One region of the Arthrobacter glacialis genome, then DNA from elsewhere that is predicted to be linked to it. Evidence: riboswitches for the same ligand, from Rfam matches in the RefSeq annotation. Region 1 holds a riboswitch; each other region holds the start of a gene.

Region 1 (7,567 bases):
CCACTGAAATCTCCTTGAATAGAACTTAGTTTGTGCGCACCAATTCTAGTCCACTGCTGAACTAGGGCCTGATACCGGCCGAAAAATGTATCTGTGTTAAAAGCCAGTGGAGCGAGCCATGCGGCCCGCTCCACTGGAAAAGCTTTGGTATTAGACCGCAGCGACGATGTTCACAACACGACGTCCACGACGTGTGCCGAACTCGACAGCGCCTGCGTCCAATGCGAACAGCGTGTCATCCTTGCCACGACCAACACCCTCACCGGGGTGGAAGTGGGTGCCGCGCTGGCGAACGATGATTTCGCCTGCCTTGACAACCTGACCGCCGAAGCGCTTTACGCCCAGGTACTGGGCGTTTGAGTCACGACCGTTGCGAGAGGAACTCGCACCTTTTTTATGTGCCATTTGAAAATGCCTGCCTTTTTACTAAAAGATTCTAAAGTGGATCGAACTTCAAAAACGCTTATTAAGCGATTGAAGTGATCTTGACCTTGGACAGTTCCTGACGGTGACCCTGGCGCTTCTTGTAGCCGGTCTTGTTCTTGAACTTCTGGATGACGATCTTCGGTCCACGAAGATCCTCCAACTTCTCAGCCGTAACCTTCACATTAGCCAGGTCCTTCGCGGCTGTGGTGAGCTTGTCACCATCAACCAAGAGCAAAGCGGGCAGCTCAAGCGTGCTGCCAACTCCACCGGGGACGCGGTTCATGGTCACGTGGTCTCCGACGGAAACCTTTTCTTGACGGCCGCCTGCGCGGACAATCGCGTACACCACTGGGGAACTCACTTCTCTCGACGTTTATTACAAAGTTTTTGTGCCGGTAGGAATCATGATTGACATCTACCAACCGTATGCGCCCGCTGTTCAGAATAGAACGGGCACGGGGTGCATACTACGTGCCTCAACGCCGTGGACCTCAATGGAGTTCTGCCATGGAGTGGTTGCCCTAGGTGTTGGCGTAAGCACCGAAGATCAAGAATACGCTAACTCTGTCTCCGGGCGCAAATGACACTGATTACCCACACTCACAGTGGACGACAGAACAAACCTAAATTTGCCCAGTTGCCATAGAGGAGCGGGAAACCGTACTCACCAACTTTAGCGTGGATGCGGAGAGTTTTTGCCATTTCGCCCCATGACGCGCCGCGATTCTGCCTCAGAGCTGGTGGCGTTAATCACCCAAGGCCCCAATTGGCGCGGATTTGGCGGCCCAACCGTCAAAGAAACTGTGTGGGGCGGCAAAAAAATCCACCTCATACTGGGCCGAGTGGGCAAAAGCGGCCCGCATGCCTTCGCGTTCCCTTGCTGAGCCGCGCCGCGCGGCCGCATCCATGATGGCTACTGCCGTTTCAGTGGCCTGGGCAAAGTCATCATCGGCGTAGGTCGCCAGCCACGTCCCATAGGGGTGCTCGCCCGAGAAGGACAAGTAGTCCTGGTGCAGCACCCGGCCAACCTCTGCATAAAGCCAATAGCAAGGCAGTACGGCGGCCACCACTTCCCCGTAGCTGCCGGAGAAGGCGACACCTTGGAGGTGGTCAACATAATGTTTGGTGACGGGGCCCTGCCGCATGTCCGTGGGGTAGTGGCTGAGCCAGTCGCGGTGCAGGGCCAGCTCAACCTCCAAGCAATTCTGCGCACTCCCGGCCCAAAACTTTTGTTCCACCTCTGTAGGCGCCAGGGCGCTGGCCCTGGCCAGAACACGCGAATACGTACTCAAATACAGCGCATCCTGGGCAAGGTAGTACGCAAAGTGGTCGCTGTGCAATGTCCCGGCCGCCAACTCCTTGATGAAATCAAGACCGAAAATGGCTTCACGCTGCACCTCGCATTCCTGCCACAACTGCTGACTGAAGGCATCAAGGGTCGGTGCCGCACTGTCCCACAGCGCGTGGAAATGGTTGATGGGGCCGGCGCCTTCGCCCACATTCAACTCATGGGCCGTTTCCAGGGCGACGCTCAGCCAGGACTTGGCGTGGCGCACACTGACGGCCCAGTCACCCTTCTGCGCCTGCAAGGTGGCCACTGCGGCAGACAGTGAACAGCCCGTGCCATGGGTGTTGGGGGTATCCACCCTGGGTGCTGTAAACACCTCAACGGTGCCGTCGTGTTGTACGAGTGCGTCCAAGCACTCCTCCCCCGGGAGGTGCCCGCCCTTGACCAGAACGGCGACCCCGTGGGCAGCGGCCAGCTGCAGGCCTTGGCGCAGCGCCTCGTCAAAGTTCTTAGCTTGGGGTTGTCCCAGTAACACGGCAAGTTCCAAAATATTGGGTGTAACCAGGTGAGTGCTTTCCAACAACCGCAGCAAACCCTGGCGCGCTGCCGGCGCCATAAGCTCATCGCCACTGGTAGCCACCATGACAGGATCAAGAACCACCACGGGCGGCCGGGTTCTTGCCAGCCAGTCCCCCACCACGGTCATAACCTCCGCGGTGCCGAGCATGCCTATTTTCACTGCATCAATGTCAATGTCGGCAGAAATGGCCTCCAGTTGCTCCGCGAGGAAGGCCACGGGCGGCACATGGACACTGTGCACACCTGTGGTGTTTTGAGCCGTTAACGCTGTCAGGGCAGCCATGGCGTAGCCGCCGTGGGCGCTGATGGCCTTGATGTCTGCCTGAATGCCGGCACCCCCTGAGGGGTCGGAACCGGCAATGCTCAGAACGCGCGGGTGACTGACGCCCCGTTGTTGCCGGGAACCGGGACTGGCCTCACGGGCCCGGGGTGGTGAATCCAAAAGTGGCGGGGCAGAAAGCAAGGTTTCCATGGACATCCCTTCGCCGGTGCTAGCCGGGCAGGTTCAACGGGTCTTTTCTCAGCCGGACCTCTTGTCCAGGCACCCCGTGTCGCTCTCAACCCTAGACCCCGCCCCAGCGGTTAAACCAAACTGACCCGCAGTAAAGGTCGAAAAACGGGCTGAAAACGCGTTTTTTCGACCTTTACTGCGGGTCAGTTGAGAGGCTGGCTACAGCTCCGAGGCGGGAACTCCCACACCGAGGATGATCGGCTCGGAACTCCTGGCCGGCTTGGCTGCCGCCGGCAAGTCCACGGCAGCACTGCTGTGCTGCACCGAACCCTGGGCCGGGGCCTGCGACTCGGCAGTTTCCACCGCCATGTCGGCTCCGCCCTGTGCACTGCGGGCGCTACGGTTGCGGCGTCCACGGCGTGAGCGCGAGCGGTTGTTGCCACCTGCCTCGGCAGTATCCGGCGCTGACTGGTCCTGGCCCGGGCTGGTCAACTGATCCAGCGCTTGGGTCAAGCCAGCCAAGGCCGCAGCCTGGTCGGCGTTGCTGGTCTCGGCGGAACCGGAGCTTTCACTGCGGTGGCCGCGGGGCAGCTCAATGGCTTCCCCACCCAGGGTGAGTGTTGCGGCGTCGGGCGCATCATTGTCTTGCTGCGCTGACGGCACTGCAACAGGAGCTGCGGGAGCGTCGTGCTCATGGTGCGAGGCTGCAGCAGCGGCTGCAATGTTGGCCAACGCGGCACGGGCTTCATGGGCCTTTTGAGCTTTCTGAGCATCAGTGGGTTCCTCATGCAGCTCCACCGGGGCGTGTTCAGCCTGCTCGGACTCAGGCTTGGAACGGTTGCGGTTGCGCTTGCGTTCGCTGCGTGTGGACCTGTTGGCTGTGGTGCGGTCACTGTCGCGCTGTTCCTGCGCCACCTTGGCAGCATGTGCCTGCGGCGACTCCACGGCAACAGTGTGCACACGGCGGTGCTCAACGGGGATCTCGTGCGTGACCATGCCGCGGCCCAAGCAGGTGCCGCACTGTTCGCCGAAGACTTCCAGCAGGCCAGTGCCCATGCGCTTGCGTGTCATCTGCACCAGGCCCAGGCTGGTTACTTCAGCAACCTGGTGCTTGGTCCTGTCACGGCCCAGGCATTCCACCAGGCGGCGCAATACCAAGTCGCGGTTGGATTCGAGCACCATGTCGATGAAGTCAATGACAATGATGCCGCCAATATCGCGCAGACGCAGCTGGCGCACCACTTCTTCGGCAGCTTCCAGGTTGTTCTTGGTGACTGTTTCTTCCAAGTTTCCGCCGGAACCGGTGAACTTACCGGTGTTGACGTCAACCACAGTCATGGCTTCCGTGCGGTCAATGACCAGCGAGCCACCGGAGGGCAGGAAGACCTTGCGTTCCAGGGCCTTGGAGATTTGCTCGTCGATCCGATGTGCGGCAAAGATGTCCTCGCTCTTGCTCCACTTTTCCAGGCGGTCCAGCAGATCCGGGGCTACATAGGTCACATAGGCTTCAATGGTGTCCCAGGCGTCCTCGCCGGAAACAACCAGCTTGGAGAAGTCCTCGTTGAAGACGTCGCGGACCACCTTGATGGTCAGGTCCGGCTCGCCGTAGAGCATCTCGGGGGCCAGCGTCTTGTGGGAGGAGGCACGGTTGTTGATGCCTTCCCACTGGGCGCGGAGCCTGTTGATGTCATTGGTGAGCTCTTCTTCGCTGGCACCTTCGGCAGCCGTGCGCACAATGACGCCGGCGTTTTCGGGCAGGTGGTCCTTCAGGACGCGCTTGAGACGGTTGCGTTCGACGTCGGGCAGCTTGCGGGAGATGCCTGTCATGGAACCGCCCGGCACGAACACCAGGTAGCGCCCGGGCAGGGAAATCTGGCTGGTCAGGCGGGCACCCTTGTGGCCTACGGGGTCCTTGGAGACCTGCACCAGGACGGAGTCGCCGGACTTCAGCGCGTTCTCAATGCGGCGCGGCTGACCGTTGAGGTTGGCGGCGTCCCAGTCAACTTCACCGGCGTACAGCACGGCGTTGCGGCCGCGCCCAATGTCAACGAAGGCAGCTTCCATGCTGGGCAGCACGTTTTGGACCTTGCCCAGGTACACGTTGCCGATGAGGGAATCCTGCTGCGTCTTGGAGACAAAGTGCTCGGCCAGGATGCCGTCTTCCAAGACACCGATCTGGATCCTGTCATCGCTCTGGCGCACGACCATGACCCGGTCAACCGATTCGCGGCGGGCCAAGAATTCAGCCTCCGTGATGACTGTGCGACGGCGGCCGGAGTCGCGGGAATCGCGGCGGCGCTGCTTCTTAGCTTCCAAACGAGTGGAGCCGCGCAGGCTTGTCACCCGGTTGGATGCGCTGGCGCTGGGCTCGGCGGGGGTGCGCGGGGCACGCACGCGGGTCACGGTATTGGGCGGGTCCTCATCGGTGCCGCCCGTCAGCTCCAGGTCAGCATCGCCACGGCGGCGACGACGACGGCGACGCGAGGTCACGCCGTCGTCGGGCGCATCAGTGTCCTGCTCAATGGCTGAGTCGTCGTCGGACTGGGCCGCATCCGTTTCGGCGGGGCGGGTACGGCGGTTACGGCTGCGGTTCCGGCCGCGACGATCGCCATCGTTGCCGTCCTGCTCGTCATCACGGTCATCATTGTCATCCTGGGCAACAACGGCAGGCACCGCCATGCTCATGTCCGGGGCCAGGAACAGCGTGGACATGCCGCTTGTCGGTGCTGAGAACAAGGCCTCAGCCACGGGGGCCGCTGCGGCTTCCACCACTTCCTCTGCCACAGGCTCCTGGGCCGGCTCCTCGGCGGGGACAGCCGGGGACTCGGCGGGGACAGTGGTCTGGGTGGCAGGCTTGCGACGGCTCCGAGTGGTCTTCGGCGCTGAGGGGGCCTGTACTGCTGCTTCCTGTGCCACAGAATCCACGGCGGTTTCCAGCGCGCCCTGCTCCGGCACCTCGGCCGCAGGGGCAGCAGCCTTCCTGGTGGCGCGGCGGGGCGCCTTGGCCTTGGCCGCGGGCGCAGGCTCCGCTGCGTCAACCACGTCTGCTGCAACTACTTCTTCGGCGGCTGGGACGGCTGCAGCCTTGGTGGTGCGGGTCCGCCTGGCAGGCGCCTTGGCAGCGGGCGCCGCTGCGGCTTCCTCACCTGGAATGCTTAATTCACCCTGAACCGCAGCGGGTGCAGTAACAGGTGCCGTTGCGCGACGGCGGGCAGCTCGCTTGACCGGCGCTGCTTCCGGCGCTGCTGCTTCAGGGGAATCGAGCAGCGAGGCCGGCTGCTCGGCATCAACGGGAGCGGCTTCCTTTTTGGCGCGGCTGCGGCGGACGGGGGCCTTCACGGCTGGCGCTGTGCTTGTTGCTGTTTCCACGGCTGTTTCAACTGTGTTGGCTTCAGCAGTAGTGCTTTCAACAGCGGCAGGGGCCGCAGCCGGGCTGGTTACCGCGGCCGTGGCACGGCGCGAACGGGGAGCCTTGGCCTTGGCGGGGGCTGCAACAGCAGCCTCTGCTGCATCAAATGTGGGCTGTTCATTATTCATAGTGGGCGTTACTTTCGCGCCAAAACAGCGCACCCACATCGAGCGCCGAAATCGGCTAATGTGCCAACACCCGCAGGCGTCGACGGAAGTCGTCTAATTACTTCTCAGGCGGCACCAACTTCTGGGTGCGCAAGCTCTGATAAGCCAATGGTTTACGGAATGAGTCCGGTGGATGGCTGCACACACTGGCAGCGTCGTCACCGGCAACCCGTGGGCGTGCCATTGGACTGAAAGACGCACGTGGATCGCCAGTCAGCCGAAACCATTGTCTCATACGAGCCCTGTCATGGAGCAGTTTTCTCCATGGCGCGCCAAGAAACTCAAGCTACAATCAGGACACATTCACCTCATCCCGATGAAAAGGACACAATGCCTAGCACCAAAGTTTCCACCAGCGATCCAGCGGACATCGACAAGCCAGCCCTGGTACGGGCCAAATCGTTCGGGTGGTTCTTGATCATCACAGGCGCCATTGCCTGGGTGGCGTCCTTCACGCTGGTGCTTGAGCGGTTGGAACTCTACAAAAATCCCAACGCCAACGCCAGCTGCGACTTCAACGCATGGATTTCCTGCAGTGACGTCATGAAGACCCCCGAGGCCGCAATTCTCGGCTTCCCCAACCCGTTCATCGGCGTGGTGGCCTTTGCAGTGCTCATCACCGTCGGGGTTGTCCTGCTCGCCGGGGCACACATGCAGCGCTGGTTCTGGATCTGCTTGCAGGTGGGCATCACGGCCGGCATGGCCCTGGTGTCCTGGTTTTGGTTCACGGCCCTCTACACCCTGGCGGTCCTGTGCCCCTACTGCATGATCGTCTGGGCCATGATGATTCCGATCTTCGTCTGGACTACCGTGCGGAACATCAACCATGGGGTCATCCCCGCCACACCGGCGTTGACCAAGTTCATCAACGACTGGGCCTGGGTCATTATGGGCCTGTTCTACGTGGCTGTTCTTGCCTCCATCTTCTTCAGGTTCATGCACCTGATCATCCCCTCCAACGCCTAGCCCCCACCATCTATGTAGCAGTAGATGCCTTGGGTAGCGCTTTCCGGGGCCCATTTGATGCAACAACTGCGACACAGATTTTCACGTACGACGACGAAGGGCACCTCCCAGCGGGAGGTGCCCTTCGTCGTCGTACTTTCAAACGTAATTCGCTTAGGCGAACCAGATGCCAATCTCGCGCTCAGCGGACTCCACCGAGTCGGAGCCGTGGACCAGGTTCTGCTGAACCTTCAGGCCCCAGTCGCGGCCCAGGTCGCCACGGATGGTGCCCGGCGCTGCCG
Region 2 (7,567 bases), on a different contig from region 1:
AACTCGTCGATGAGGCCAACGCAAACCATGTGAACTTCACTTTTGCCCTGTCTCCGGGCAACGATGTTTGCTACTCCTCCGACGCCGACTACAACTCCACGGTGGCTAAATTTGACCAGCTCCGCAGCATTGGCGTGAGCAGCTTCTACATTGCCTTGGATGACATTGATCCGTCACTGAAGTGTGCTGCCGACCTGGCAAAGTTCACCAGTTCCGGATTCAGGAAGCTCGCCGACGGACAGGCGTTCTACCTCAACCGGATTGTCAACGATTACGTCAAGGTGCACAATCTGCAGCCCCTGCAAACCGTTCCCACCAACTACAACGGTTCCGCCGAAGATCCTTACAAGGACCAGTTTGGCCTGGCCACCGATGATTCCATCCTGATCCAATGGACAGGGGAGGGCGTCTTTTCAAACACCATCACCGAGGCATCGGTGACCAAGGCTGTGGACACCTACAACGCCGAACACTTCTACATCTGGGACAACCTGCCGGTCAACGACGGCCAGCGCGGGCGCCTGTTCCTGAACCCGCTGGAAGGGCGCGATCCCAACTTGTACAAGCACATCGACGGCATCACCTCCAACCCGATGATCGAGGCCTACGCCTCCATGATCGCCCTGGCCGGGTTTGGTGACTACTCGTGGAACAGTCCCGCCTACAACGCTGCAACCACACAGTCGGCAATCATCACAGAGCTTGCCGGTGCAGAGGCTGCCGTGCGCAAGTCGCTGGAAACCTTCGTCGACTTGAACCAGAGCTGGAAGCCCTACCGCCCCAACTCCAAGACAGCCCCTGCCCTCAGTGCCGATGTAGCCGCTTTCTGGACAGCGTACGACGCCGGTAACGTGGCAGGGATGAAGTCGCTGCAGGACCGCCTGGCCACTATCAAGGCAGGCCCTGAGACATTGGCAACCATGGCCATGAAGGGCTTCTACGACGATTCCAAGCCATGGATCGACGCTGCTGCCCATTGGGCCACGGCCATGGAAGAGCAAGTCGCCATGCTGATCGCCATCAAGTCCGGAAACGGCGTTGTCGCAACGGATGCCGCATTGGAAGCCAACGCAGAAATGGCGTTGGCCATGCGCGCCACCGTGCCCGATGTTGGTCCGAACAACATTGGCATCACACCCAACCAGATCATCCCGTCTGTGGGTGACGGCGTCTTTGAAATCTTCACCGCAGCAGCCCAGGCACGCTACAACACCTGGCTGAACCTGACCCCCGTGGCAGCAGCGAACAACTTCCCGGGGACCGCGTCTTCTTCGTTGGCAACCTACCAGCAAAACACACCCGGCAAAATGGTTGACGGCAACGCCAGCACCCTCTGGTGGTCAAGTGCCCCGCCGGTGGTCGGATCCACCGTCACCCTTGATTTGGGTGCAGTGAAGCCGGTTGGCAAGGTTTTGATCCAACAGGCCGATTCAGATTTTCAGGCCGGCGACATGATCTACAACGCACGACTAGAGTACTCCGCCGACAACAGCACATGGACCTCGGCGGGCACGTTTGCGAGCAAGCCGCGCATCGAGCAGAGCTTTGACACCCCTGTCAGCGCCCGGTACATCCGCCTGGTGGCTGCGGCTGCCAACTCCGGGGGCCAGTGGGTGAAGATTCGCGAGTTCCAAGCCTTCGAAGCCACCCAGAAGCTCACCACTAACTTGGCCGGTGCCAATGGGACTGGTCCGGCCAGTGCCTTCGATGCCACCATCAACAGTGCTTTCGAGGCAGCCACCGCACCCGTTGCCGGCTCCCACCTGAGCTATGTTTTGGATGCCCCCGCAGCCATGAAGTCGGTGGCTGTGGTTGGTCACATGGCGGGTGATTTGCAGGTAAAGTCCGACGACGAATGGGTCACCCTGGGTGCCTTGAATCCGGCAGTGAGCTTCCAGGAAGCTGTCCTGACGCAGGCCACCATTTCCGGAGTTCGGATCCTGTTCAAGTCCGGGGCTGGCCGGGCAGTGGGTGCCGGGCCGGTCGTTTACGAGCTGGGAGTCCGGGCCACAGGCCCTGTTGGCAGCGGGCCTTATGTTGGCGACGTGGTTGAGCCAAGCCCCACGGCAACGCCCACAGCGACGCCAAGCCCCACGACCACCCCGAGTGCGTCATCGTCGGCAACGGCTACCCCGTCGGGCACGCCGAGCGCTACCCCGTCGGGCACGCCGTCGGCTGGCATCACCTTGAGCGCTGGAACTCTGGCGCCGGGTGGGAGGCTGACAGTTAGTGGCACGGGCTTCAAGCCGGGCAGTGAGGCGAGTTTCACCCTGCATTCCACACCGGTGTTGCTGGGGACGGTCACGGCTGATGCCCAGGGTGTTGTGACCTTGAGCGTGAACCTGCCTGTGGATGTTGCGCCCGGACTGCACAGCATCGTCATTGACGGTGTGGGAGTTGACGGGACCTCCCGCCAGCTGAGCGCACCGCTGACCATCACTGGTGCGGCCACCGCTGCGGTAACCACCCCGGCTGCTGCGGATGGCTTGGCCAGTACTGGCGCCAACGCCACGATGTTGGGTGGGCTCGCCGTGTTGCTGCTCATTGCTGGTGCGGGCGTGTTCGCGGTGACCCGTCGCAGGGTGGCGAGCCACTAACAACAGCGGGCAGCGAGTCGTACCTCAGCTTGTCCGTCGGGCGGGCACCGGGATTCCCTTCGGTGCCCGCCCGGCGTCGTTAGCCCCGTTCACCGGACGCCCCGCACGAGGGCAACCGGCTACCTCGAGGAACGGGTGGGCGAACGGGTGCATTACGTCAGGTCGTGCGGAAGTATTAGTGCGCGGCATCCGGCGGGGGTAAACTGAAGCCGCAATTCAAACACGACAGGGGAGCGTCTACCCGCCTTGGGTACCGGCGCTGAGAGTGCGGTTAGCCGCAGACCCTCGAACCTGCTCCGGTTAGTACCGGCGAAGGGAGTCGAGTTCTCTTCGGCTGCGCGGAAAGTCCGCCTGCCGCCCCTCCTGCGAAGGAGGAACCATGAGTAAGTCAATCGCGAGCAAAAACGCCGCACCAAGCAATCAAAACCAGGCGGCACGCAAGTCCACATGGCGTGTTGTGGACATTGTGGTGGTGTCCGTTCTGGGTGTCGCCATCGGCGTCATTTTCTGGCTCTGGTCCGCCGGGTACGGCCTGATCAGCGCTTTCACCGTCGCCTTCCCGCCCGTTGGCGCACTGTACGGTGGCGGCTGGTTGATCGCCGGCGTCTTGGGCGGCTTGGTCATCCGCAAGCCCGGCGCAGCGCTCTACTGTGAACTGATTGCCGCCAGTGTGGAGGGGCTGCTGGGCACCCACTTCGGCTTCACGGTGTTGCTCTCCGGACTGGTCCAGGGCCTCGGTGCTGAGCTGGGCTTTGCGCTGTTCCGCTACCGCAAGTTCAACCTGCCTGTGGCCCTGCTGGCCGGAGCGCTGGCAGGCCTGGCCATGGGCATCAACGACTCCCTGGTCTGGAATGTCGCCTGGGCCATGGAGTGGAAGCTCGTCTACGTGGTCCTGGCCATGATCTCTGGCGCCATCATTGCCGGATTGGTGTCCTGGCTGGCCGTGCGCGGACTGGCACGCACGGGTGCGTTGTCCAATCTGCCTTCGCGCGGCGCCGCGATCGAACGAGCGGTCTAGGCGTGGGCTCCTGGGCGCACCGGGGGACAACTCCGGCGCGGATCAGTGCAAAGGGCTGGGGTTGGCAGCATTCGGGCCGCACCAACAAGGCCGTACATGACCTGGATCTGGAGATTGCCCCCGGGGAGCGGGTCTTGTTGCTGGGTCCCTCGGGTGCTGGCAAGTCGACACTCTTGCACGCCCTTGCTGGGGTGCTGGGGGACGATGAGGACGCCAATGAGGCCGGTGAACTGCTCATCGACGGCTATCCAGTGGCGGAATCACGCGGCCGGGCAGGGCTCATGCAGCAAGACCCCGACGCTCAGGTGGTGCTCTCGCGCATTGGTGACGACGTTGCCTTTGGTGCAGAAAACATGGCCGTCCCCCGGGATGAGATCTGGCGCCGCGTGAGCGCTTCGTTGGAGTCCGTGGGGTTGAAGCTGCCCCTGGATCATCCAAGCTCGGCCCTGTCTGGCGGGCAAAAACAGCGGCTGGGGCTCGCTGGCATGCTGGCCATGCGCCCCGGCCTGTTGTTGTTGGATGAGCCCACGGCCAATCTGGATCCTGCCGGTGTGGTGGAGGTGCGCGATGCCGTGCGCCGCAGCCTGGATGAATCCGGGGCAACCCTTGTGGTGGTTGAGCACCGGGTTTCCGTGTGGCTTGAGGTCGTGGACAGGATCATTGTCCTGGCGCCAGCCGCGCTGGGCGAGCCAGGCGGGGTGTTGTTTGACGGCCCGCCGGCCGCCGTCTTGGCGCAAAGCCGGGAACTGCTGACGGCGGCCGGGATTTGGGTGCCGGGCTACGTGCCGGCGGTCCGGCCCAGGGAAGCCTCATCCACGCACGACGCCGGGGAGCTGCTCCTGCTTGAGGCGTGCGGTCTTGCCGTCTCCCGCACCAAGGGACGGCGCAGGCACCCGGGCGTTCCAATCGCTGTGGTTCCTTCCGTGCGGGTCAGCGCCGGGCAGGCGCTGAGCGTGACGGGCCCCAACGGGGCAGGAAAATCAACACTGGCACTGACCCTGGCGGGCTTGCTGGCGCCAGCAGGCGGGCAGTTGCTGGCAACGGAGCCGCTGGCCCGCGGGGCCGGAACTGCTCCGTTGAAGTGGCGCGGGCGCCAGCTGATCAGCCGGATCGGAACGGTGTTTCAGGAACCTGAGCACCAATTTGTTACCGGCAGCGTCCGTGCGGAGCTGTTGTTTGCACCGAAACTCTTGGGGCGCGGCGGAGATTCGGTGGATGGGCTTCTGACGCGGTTGCGGCTGGACCATTTGGCCGATGCCAACCCTTTCACGCTCTCCGGCGGGGAAAAGCGGCGCCTGTCCGTGGCCACAGTGTTGGCGGCCAGCCCGCAGGTGCTGATCTTGGATGAGCCAACTTTTGGCCAGGACGCCAACACCTGGGCCGAGCTGGCATCCCTGCTGACTGAGCTGCTGGATGCGGGGACAGCCGTGATTTCCGTGACACACGATGCAGCCTTTAGTGCTGTGCTGGGTGGAGAACAGCTGGTGCTGGGCGCCCCCGAACAGATGCCGCAAGGTGCGGCCTCCCTGCTTTCAGCGGAGTCGGTGGTGCAGCGATGAGCGTCGACATCATCGCCACGCCCCGCTCCACGGCGTGGTTGGCCCGTGCCAACCCGCTGGCGAAGCTGGGCGCCGGCATGGCGATCACAGTGGTTCTGCTGGTCAGCGTTGACTGGGTCTCGGCAACCGTTGCCCTGGTGCTTGAATGCATGCTCCTGCCGTTGGCTGGACTGAGCGCGCGCATGCTGTTGCTGCGCGGCTGGCCCATTCTGGTGGCAGCAGTGGTGGGCGGCTACGGGACGGCCCTGCTGGCGCCCAAAACCGGTGAGCTTTTGTTGGAGTGGGGGCCCTTGACCTTTACCAGCGGGTCGCTGGAAGCCGGGGTGGCCATTGCCCTGCGTGGTTTGGCCATCGCCTTGCCGGGAATCATTGTGCTGGCTTCCACCGATCCCACGGATCTGGCCGACGCGTTGGCACAAAAACTCAGGCTGCCGCACCGTTTTGTCCTTGGGGCGCTGGCGGCCATGCGGCTGGTGGGTTTGTTGGTCGCGGAATGGCAAACTCTCGGCATGGCGCGCCGTGCCCGCGGGGTGGGCGGTGAGCCCGGGCTGTTCCGTGGCGTCAAGGCCCAGCTGGGCCAGGCCATGGCGTTACTGGTGCAGGCCGTGCGCCGGGCGTCACGGCTTGCTGTCACCATGGAGGCCAAGGGTTTCGGGGCAGGTCCGCGCACCTGGGCCCGTGAATCCTCGTTCGCCCGTCATGACCTGTGGGTTGTCGCTGGGGGGCTGGTGATCGCAGCCGTATCGGTGAGCGCTGCCGTGCTGCTGGGCAGCTGGAATCCCGTGTTTGGCTAGCTAGACAGCAACCGGCCCGCCCTTGGCGCCTTGAGGCGTGCAGGGCGGGCCTTTCCTTTGCCGGTGTGATCGCCGCCAGGAAACAGCCGGACACATACTGTGGAAGCGTCTGGGTGGCTGGGATACTGGGGGCATGACGATCGCACGCAGCACCAAGCTCACCATTGTCGGCGCCGGCAGCGTCGGCACGTCGCTGGCCTATGCCGCCCTCATTCGAGGTTCCGCACGCGAGGTTGTCTTGTATGACATCGCCACGGCCAAGGTGGAGGCCGAAGTCCTTGACCTAGCCCACGGCACCCCCTTTGTGGGTGCCCCGCGCATCACGGGCGGAAGTGACATTGAGCTGGTGGCCGATTCCGACGTCGTGGTCATCACGGCCGGGGCCAAGCAGGAGCCTGGCCAGACCCGGCTTGAGCTGGCGGGCGTCAACGTGGCAATCCTGGAGAAGATGCTGCCGCAACTGGTGGCCCTGGCACCCAATGCCGTGTTCATCCTGGTGACGAACCCGTGCGATGTGCTCACGGCAGTAGCCGAGCGCATCACGGATCTGCCGCACGGGCGCATCTTCAGCACGGGCACAGTGCTTGATTCCGCCCGGCTGCGCTGGCTCGTGGCAGAGGCTGCGCAGGTGGCGCCGCAAAGCGTGCATGCGCTGATCGTCGGCGAGCACGGCGACACGGAATTCCCCTTGTGGTCCACCGCGACCATCGGCCAGACCCCGCTACCGGAATGGACCGACTCCTCCGGGTCCCTGCTGTTTCCCCGTGAACGGCTCGAATCACTCACCCACGACGTGGTCCATGCCGCCTACAAGGTCATCGCCGGCAAGGGTGCCACGAACTATGCGATCGGGCTCTCGGGTGCCCGCATTGTCGAGGCCGTTTTGCAGGACGAGCGGAGCATCCTTCCCGTCTCGAGCGTGCTGCACGGCTACCGGGGGATCGACGGCGTGGCCCTGAGTGTGCCGTCGATCGTTGGCGCTGGCGGCGTGCAGCGTGTGCTCGACACGCACATGGACCATAGGGAGGAAGCCCAGCTCCAGCACTCGGCCGAGACCCTGGCCGCTTCCATCGCCTTGTTCAGCTAGGGCGGAGTTCATCTGGGTCCCGCGAAAGGTGCCACCGAGGCCGAGCGGGGCTAGCCGATTGGCTCAAAGTTGCTGGGTGTTTTGGTACGTGCGGCCGAGGTCGGGGTACCGTTGAGTGTGACGCCGACTTCCGCGGCCGCGCTCACTTAAGGGTTATCGCATATAACGGTTAATTTTGACCGTTTTTCGCACAAACTGCCCATTGGGTCACAAATGTCAAGCAAAATATGCATCCTGTGATATAAAAGTTGTTATGACTCAAATGGCTGCAGCAACAGTTGGCGTATTGGTGCGCGATGCCCGCACCGAAAAAGGCTGGACCCAAGGTGAATTGGCGTCCCAATTGGGCACCAGCCAAAGTGCTGTCGCCAGGATGGAACAAGGCAAACAAAACCTGAGTCTGCGGATGATCCAGCGGATGGAAGCACTGTTGGAGGCCAACCTCTTCAGCGTGGGAGCCACCACCAAGAACGCTGTCACGCACCTGCGTGTGCACGGGGAGCGCCAACTTT
Region 3 (7,567 bases), on a different contig from region 1:
CCGGGACCACCTGGTTAACACGGCCAGGACGTTCATCTTTGACACGGCCCTGGCACCGGCCGCGGCTGCCGCAGCCGCGCGCGCAGCAGCCATTGTCCGGCAGGAGCCAGAATTGGCGCAGCGGGTGCTGGCGAACGCGGCCGTTCTGGCCGCCCGGTGCGGTGTTCCGCAGGCCGCGGGCGCCGTCCAATCCATCCCGGTGGAATCGGCCAGCCGGGCAGCCGAGTTGGCAGCGGAGCTGCGGGCACAGGGTGTCTCAGTGGGCTGCTTCCGCCCGCCCAGCGTGCCCGACGGCGTATCCCGGCTCCGGCTGACGGCTCGCGCCAACCTCACGGACACGGACTTGGAATGGGCTGCCAACACCGTGGCGCGTGCGCTGGCAGCCGGCAGGAACGGTGGTCCGTCTTGAGCTACACAGTCATTGGCGAGCCTGCCCAGGTGCGGGACATCATGCGCCGCACGGACGACTTTGCCCCGACCAACGCCCTGACCTCGGTGGTTCCGCTGGCCCCGGCCACTCTGCGCATTCTGAGCAAGGTCCGTTTTGCGCTGCCCCCGGTGCTGGCTTCTGCCACAGGGGCCCAGCACCGAGCAGTGCGCACCATGGTGGGCCGCTTTTTTACGCCCGCCAAGGTTGCCGCCATTGAACCGCGGGTCCGTGAGCTGGCACGGCACAGGCTCGCGGCCACCAGCATGGCGCTTGGGCAGGGCCCGGTGGATCTGGCGGAGCACGTGGGCAGGCACATCCCGCCCGTCGTCATGGCCGAGCTCACGGGGCAACCCACGCCGAAGCTGGACCTCTTGAAACGGTGGAGCAGGGATTCCCTGGAGCTGTTCTGGGGCTGGCCGGATCCCGAGCGGCAACTCCTCCTGGCCCACAGCGCCGCGGAATTCTACGTGTGGCTTCGGCAGGAGGCGGCAGCCGCCCGGGGCACTTCATCGCTGTTTGGTGTGCTCGACGCCGCAGGCCTCTCCAGCGCCGAGGTGTGTTCCCTGGGCTACTTCTTGGTCATTGCCGGCCAGGAAACCACCGCGCAGCTCATCAACACGGTGCTGTTCCGCGGGCTTGAATCCGCCGCCCGGGCAACCACCGGCAGCTGGGCCGCCCTGAGTGAACCGGAGGCCGCCCGCAACCATGTCCGCGCGGTGTTGGCCACCGAATCCTCCGTCCACACCTGGCGGCGCGCTGCCCTTCGCGACACCCAGGTGGCGGGGCAGGCCATCCCGGCCGGGGCGGAAATCTTGTTGGAATTGTCGGGACGGCACCCCGGGCAGGCGGCACCGACCGCCTATTCGCTGGCATTTGGCCACGGCCTGCACCGCTGCCTCGGCGCAAAACTGGCCGAACTGGAAACCGCGCTGGTCCTGGAGGAAACCGCCAGAGCCCTGCCCCTCCTTGAACCGGCCGGTGCCCCGCCGCAGTGGCTGCGGCTGCTTTCCTTTCAGGCCCCGCTCACTGTCACTGCCCAACTCACCAACAAGGAATTCCCATGAGCGTCACCTACATAACGGGCACCGACACCGACGTTGGCAAAACGCTGACGACGGCGGCCCTGGCCGTGGCGCTGTCAGCCGCCGGGGCCGCCGTGGCCATCTACAAGCCGACCCAAACCGGAGCTTCCGGAAGCGAGCACGGCGACGTTGACGAGGTTTCCCGGCTCAGCGGCGTCCACTCGATTCATGAGGGCATCCGGCTCGGTGACCCCATGGCGCCACGTGCCGCCGCGGGCCGGGCCAATCGTGAATTGCCGGATCTGACTCACCATGTGGCCCGCATTGCGGAACTGGCCGCCAGCCATGACCACGTGCTGGTGGAGGGCGCCGGCGGATTGCTGGTGGAACTCGATGCCGACAGCCACACCCTGGCGGACCTCGCGGCGGCTGCCACGGGAGCCGCCCTGAGCCATTTCGTGGTGGTGTGCCGCAGTGGTTTGGGAACGCTGAATCACACCGCCCTGACAGTGGAGGCACTGCACCGCCGCGGCTTTGCCGGCCCGGCACTGGTGATCGGCTCCTGGCCGGCAACGCCGTCGGACGTTGAACTCAGCAACCGCGAAAGCCTGCGCGGAACTGAGGGAACGCAGTTTCTGGGCTGCCTGCCAGCCGGGGCATCCCGGCTGGCACCGCGGACATTCCGTGAACTGGCGACCCAATGGCTGCACCTGCCTCACTGCTAAGAGATTGCGTTACTTCTTCGCGGGCAGAACCAGTTCGCCTGTCTTGTCCGACGGCGACGATGGGCGAGGACGACGCGCTGACGACCGCCGCCGACAGCATCACACGTCGGCTATACCCTCACCTGTGGAGAGCTGCTAATGTGGGCAACCCAAAGCAAAGGAGGGCCCCGTGGGCAAGGTGGTCATGAACAGCTCGGTATCGGTGGACGGCTTCGTCGCGGACATGAACGACCAGCCCGGACCGCTGTTCGACTGGTTGCTCAGTGGTGACGTCCCGCTGGACGACAGCGGTGTGCTGAAGGTGTCGCAGACCTCCTACGACTACATCCGGCCGTACTGGGATCATATCGGGGCGACAATCGTTGGCCGCCACGTCTTCGACATGACGGACGGCTGGGACGGGAAGCCTCCGGGAGGGGTCGACCACGTGGTCGTCGTGACGCACAGGCCCAGGCCCGAGGGCTGGGACCCCGAGGCGCCGTTTCACTTCGTCGACGGCGTCGAGGCAGCCGTGGCCAAGGCGCAGGAGCTCGCGGGTGACCGCATCGTCGAGGTCGCCGCTGGCGATGTCGGTGGCCAGGTGCTAGCCGCGGGCCTGGTCGAGGAGGTGCGCATGGACGTCGTACCCGTCGTCTTCGGGTCCGGCAAGCGCTACTTCGGGTCGGTCAACGCACAGCACCTGTTGGAGGATCCCGACGTGGTGATTCAGGGAAACCGGGTGCTTCACCTGCGCTATCGGGTGCGCCGTTGACCGATCTGAGCCGGTACGCGAAGCAGTCCGCCAGCCAACATCCCCCCATAAGGAAATAACCTCCCGTTTCCGAGAGGTTATTTCTTCACATCTGCAAACCGTTGCGCCCCGCCACCACTATCGTGGCTCTATGGCCGCAAAGGAACGGCGAGTTCCGGCAAGTACACCTTGCCCCCGGTTGCCAGAAACTCCTGACTCTTCTCACGCATGCCCGCGTACATATCGGCAATGGCCGCCTGCGACTCGGCCGAACCATACTCGTCCCTGATGTCCTGGCTGATGCGCATTGAACAGAACTTCGGGCCGCACATGGAACAAAAGTGGGCGGTCTTTGCCGGTTCGGCAGGCAGCGTTTCGTCGTGGAAGGACTCGGCAGTGACCGGATCCAACGACAATGCGAACTGGTCACGCCAACGGAACTCGAATCGAGCCTTGGACAAGGCGTCATCGCGCTCCCTCGCCCCGGGGTGCCCCTTGGCCAGGTCCGCAGCATGCGCAGCGATCTTGTAGGTGATCACCCCGGTCTTCACATCGTCCTTGTTGGGCAGGCCCAAATGTTCCTTGGGGGTCACGTAACAAAGCATGGCTGTGCCGTAGCGGGCAATCTCCGTCGCCCCGATGGCCGAGGTGATGTGGTCGTACCCAGGTGCTATGTCGGTGACCAGCGGCCCCAGTGTGTAGAAGGGGGCTCCCTTGCAAAGCTCCTGCTGGCGTTCAACATTTTCCCGGACCAGGTGGAACGGGATGTGTCCCGGGCCTTCAACCATGACCTGGACATCGTGTTCCCACGCCCGCTGTGTCAATTCGGCAAGGGTGTCCAGTTCTGCAAATTGGGCGGCGTCGTTGGCGTCGGCAATGGAGCCTGGGCGCAGGCCGTCGCCCAGCGAAAATGCCACGTCGTACTGGGCGAAGATCTCGCACAGCTCGTCAAAGTGCGTGTACAGGAAATTCTCTTGGTGGTGGGCAAGACACCAACCCGCCATGATGGCCCCGCCGCGGGAAACAATGCCAGTCACACGATTGGCGCTCAAGGGGACGTAGCGAAGCAAGACACCCGCATGGATGGTCATGTAGTCAACGCCCTGCTCGCACTGTTCAATCACCGTGTCCCGGAAGATTTCCCAGGTCAGGGCGTTGGCTTCGCCGTTGACCTTTTCCAGGGCCTGGTAGATAGGCACGGTGCCGATCGGGACGGGGGCGTTGCGGATGAGCCATTCCCTGGTGGTGTGGATGTCATCGCCGGTGGACAGGTCCATGACAGTATCGGCACCCCACTGGGTTGCCCATTGCAGTTTGTCGACCTCCTCTGCGATGGAGCTGGTGACGGCCGAGTTGCCAATGTTGGCGTTGATCTTCACCAAAAAGGCCCGTCCAATGACCATGGGCTCGGACTCCGGGTGGTTGATGTTGTTGGGGATGATGGCCCGGCCGGCCGCCACCTCGCTGCGCACCAGTTCCACGTCGCAGTTTTCCCGGATTGCCACAAATTGCATTTCTGGGGTGATGATGCCGCGGCGGGCATAGTGCATTTGCGTAACGCGCTGACCGGCCCGTGCGCGGCGCGGCTCTGGAACCAATCCCTTCCACTCTGCTGAGGCAGCGCCCCGGCGCATCGCGGACTTGCCGTCGTCAAGCAAATTTCTGGTGCGCCCCCGGTAGATTTCCGTGTCCATGCGGGCACTGATCCACGCACTTCGAAAGGGTTGAAGGCCCACTACCGGATCGCTGCCCGGCCCGGCCGTGCGGTAGACGCGAAACGGCGCGTTGGCCTGGCCGTTGGGAGACGGCTCCAGCGCGATTTCTGTGACTGGTACACGAATTCCTGACTCTGGATCCACATCAAAGGCCAGTGAATGTGATTTCAGGGATTGCGTTTGCGCCTGTTCCAAACCTTTGGGGGCAGGGGTCATTGTTATTGCTTTGGGGTTCACAGATTGCTCACTTCCTTCGCCGGCATTACCCGGACAGGTTCAACGGTCGCAGGCTGCTTCAGCCTGATCTCAGCCCCTGCAAGGGCTCCCGTGTGGTCGGAAGAAACGCTACCACGCACTACGGCCCACCGTTGGCCATGCAAGCTCAACCGGCGGCGGGGCCAGCGGCCAGGCTCACTCCCCCGCCTCGTTCCGTGCGCTTGTCTGCTCCCGGCTGGAAAATGACTCTGCCATGGCAAGGATCTGCTCCGCCCGCCCACGGGCCAGGGCCGCATCAGCGGGCACAAAGGCCAGACGGGTGCGCCGTTCCAACAAGTCCGCCACGCTGGCGGCACCCTCAGCCTGAACAGCGAAAAGCAGTTCCGCGCCGGTGATCTCGGTCCCATCAAACAGCGGCTCCGCGAGGAGCGGATCCTGCAGCTGGAGCGCCTGCACCGCAGCGGCTTCCGTGCCATATTTCGCCACGAGCCTGGCCGGTGCGTCAATGGTTCCGAGCACTGTGGCGGACGCTGCACCCACCAGCGGCAGGGTCTTGGTGCGGCAGGAGGCTTCGATCCCCAACCGGGCCACCACTGCATCCACGGCGTCCTGGGCCATCCGGCGGTAGGTGGTCATTTTTCCGCCCACCACCGTGATGGGCGCCCCGGGGACATCCCGGATCAGGTGCCGGCGTGAAATGTCGGCGGTACCGTCGGGGCCGTCCCCGTGGGCGGCCTCCACCAAGGGCCGCAGTCCCGCGAAGGAACCCACCACGTCCTCGCCTGTCAGCGGTACCGTCAAGGTGGCGTTGACAACGTCCAAGAGGAAGTCGACGTCGTGCTCCGGAACCTGGGGCCGGTGGCCGTCGGCGGTGTGGTCCGCCTCATCCGTGAGCCCGATGTACACCAGGCCGCAGGGCTGCGGCAGCACAAAGACGTAGCGGCCAAAGTGCCCGGGCACGCCAACCGTGTGCGCGGCATGGGGATTGCCCATCCGCTCCGCCCGTACCACCAGATGGGTGCCCCTGCTGGGGGTCACGCTCAGTTGCGGCTCGAAGTCGCCAGCCCACACACCGGTGGCGTTGACCACCGCGCGAGCCTGGATGGCAACGCGCGCCCCCGTGCGAGTGTCCACGGCCTCCACGGTTGTCGCGGTCAGGCTGCTGGCCTTGACGTCGCGCAGCACATGGGCCCCGTGCCGGGCTGCCGTGCGGACCACGCCGAGCACCAGCCGGGCGTCGTCCACGGCCTGTCCGTCCCAGTAAAGGTAGCCGCGGCGCAGTGCCGTGACGTCCAGTGCCGGCGCCAGTGCGGTCACCGCCTGGTTGGAGAGGAGCTGGGGCCGCGGCAGCGTTTTGCTGCCCAGTCCGGACAGTCTGCGCAGCACGTCGTAGATGACCACACCCAGCGCTGCAGCCGCGCCCTCCCAGGCCGGGGCGCTGCGGGCGTCCGGGATGACAAACCCCAGCGGGCGGACCAGGTGCGGGGCTATGTTGCTCATGAGCCAGCGCCGTTCCATGGCCGATTCCCAGGCCACGGGGAAGTCCATCCTGGCCAGATACCGCAGCCCGCCGTGGATGAGCTTGGAGCTGTAGCCGCTGGTTCCGGCGCCGAAGTCGTGGCTTTCAATGAGGGCCACGCTGAGTCCGCGGCTCACGGCATCCAGGGCCACACCGGCGCCGGTGATGCCGCCGCCCACCACCACCACGTCTACCGTGTGGTGGGCCACGTGCTCGAGTGCCCGCTGGCGGCTTTCGCAGTTGATCCAGCTCGGGTTTTTCATGGTCATGCTCCGCTCTGCTGTGCACCGTTGTTCGACGGCGTGAGGTAGCGTTCCAGCATCTTGGCAAGTTCTGCCAGAGCGCCCTCGAAGGCGTCCGTTTTCAGGAGAACCCGTGAGGACAGGGCCACGCCCTGCAATGCCAGCAGCAGCGTGGTGGCTGTCCCCCCGGCCGCTTCGATGCTGCCGTCCGTCACGCCTGCGTCCAGAAGTGTGCGCAGCTGGTCGAGGATGAGCTGCTGGCTGGCACCAAATCGATCCGTCACATAGGGGATCAGGAATTCCGGGTCTCGCTCGGCGATGGACGCCAGCAGTTCTGAGGTGGCAAACACCCGGACGCTTTCCACCGCGAAGTGCACCAGCTCCTGGCGCCCGGTACCAGTGGGCGTGCCGATCCGTACGGTGTTCGCGTAGCTGCGGAACTCATGGGTGAGGGTTGCCAGCACCGCATTCTCCACCGAACCCATCCGGCGGTAGAAGGTCATGCGCGAAATGCCAGCCCGCTCGGCAATGTCGTTGGCAGTGGTTCGGCGGACACCGTGGAGCACCACTGAATCCCGGGTTGCGGAAAGGAGCGTGGCATCGGCCTGCACGTTGGTACGTTGTGACGTCATGTGTCACACTGTATCCCATGGTGACGAATCTCACAGAAACAGTTTCTCCCTCCGTGTGGCACGGCTGGGGGGACCCCAGCCACGCCCGGCCCCTGGGCGCAGGTGCACTGGAGTTTCTGCGCCGCACCCTCAAGCTCACCAGCATCGACGCCGGCCATCCACCCGTTGACGTGGCCGATGTTCGCGTGGGTCCGGTCGCGCTGGAGGAAGATGACCTGGACGAGATCCGGGCCATTGTTGGGACTCAACACGTCGCCACGGATGCCGTGGAACGCATCCTCCATGCAGGTGGCAAGAGCACCCCGGACCTGCTGCGACGCCGCAGCGGAGATGCAC

The links. A riboswitch is a leader RNA that binds a small molecule or an ion and turns the genes downstream of it on or off. The one in region 1 is predicted to bind thiamine pyrophosphate.
Region 2: it holds a riboswitch for thiamine pyrophosphate, as region 1 does, so the genes downstream of both, CVS28_RS00330 (ECF transporter S component) here and thiD (bifunctional hydroxymethylpyrimidine kinase/phosphomethylpyrimidine kinase) in region 1, are expected to answer to the same signal.
Region 3: it holds a riboswitch for thiamine pyrophosphate, as region 1 does, so the genes downstream of both, thiC (phosphomethylpyrimidine synthase ThiC) here and thiD (bifunctional hydroxymethylpyrimidine kinase/phosphomethylpyrimidine kinase) in region 1, are expected to answer to the same signal.

Annotation. Positions count from the first base shown of each region.
Region 1 is NZ_PPXB01000006.1:113,552-121,118, forward strand. It holds gene obgE (GTPase ObgE) at 1-4, opposite strand, end outside; gene rpmA (50S ribosomal protein L27) at 151-405, opposite strand; gene rplU (50S ribosomal protein L21) at 467-775, opposite strand; gene thiD (bifunctional hydroxymethylpyrimidine kinase/phosphomethylpyrimidine kinase) at 1,173-2,765, opposite strand; TPP riboswitch at 2,754-2,852, opposite strand; gene CVS28_RS09090 (Rne/Rng family ribonuclease) at 2,964-6,281, opposite strand; gene CVS28_RS09095 (vitamin K epoxide reductase family protein) at 6,651-7,286, shown strand; gene ndk (nucleoside-diphosphate kinase) at 7,440-7,567, opposite strand, start outside.
Region 2 is NZ_PPXB01000001.1:64,214-71,780, forward strand. It holds gene CVS28_RS00325 (glycoside hydrolase family 84 protein) at 1-2,597, shown strand, start outside; TPP riboswitch at 2,815-2,932, shown strand; gene CVS28_RS00330 (ECF transporter S component) at 2,977-3,615, shown strand; gene CVS28_RS00335 (ABC transporter ATP-binding protein) at 3,618-5,174, shown strand; gene CVS28_RS00340 (energy-coupling factor transporter transmembrane component T family protein) at 5,171-5,968, shown strand; gene CVS28_RS00345 (L-lactate dehydrogenase) at 6,102-7,055, shown strand; gene CVS28_RS00350 (UDP-N-acetylglucosamine 1-carboxyvinyltransferase) at 7,309-7,567, shown strand, end outside.
Region 3 is NZ_PPXB01000011.1:56,784-64,350, forward strand. It holds gene CVS28_RS13685 (aminotransferase class I/II-fold pyridoxal phosphate-dependent enzyme) at 1-409, shown strand, start outside; gene CVS28_RS13690 (cytochrome P450) at 406-1,494, shown strand; gene bioD (dethiobiotin synthase) at 1,491-2,177, shown strand; gene CVS28_RS13700 (dihydrofolate reductase family protein) at 2,347-2,928, shown strand; gene thiC (phosphomethylpyrimidine synthase ThiC) at 3,057-4,838, opposite strand; TPP riboswitch at 4,854-4,961, opposite strand; gene CVS28_RS13710 (glycerol-3-phosphate dehydrogenase/oxidase) at 5,034-6,620, opposite strand; gene CVS28_RS13715 (TetR/AcrR family transcriptional regulator) at 6,623-7,231, opposite strand; gene CVS28_RS13720 (FAD-binding oxidoreductase) at 7,249-7,567, shown strand, end outside.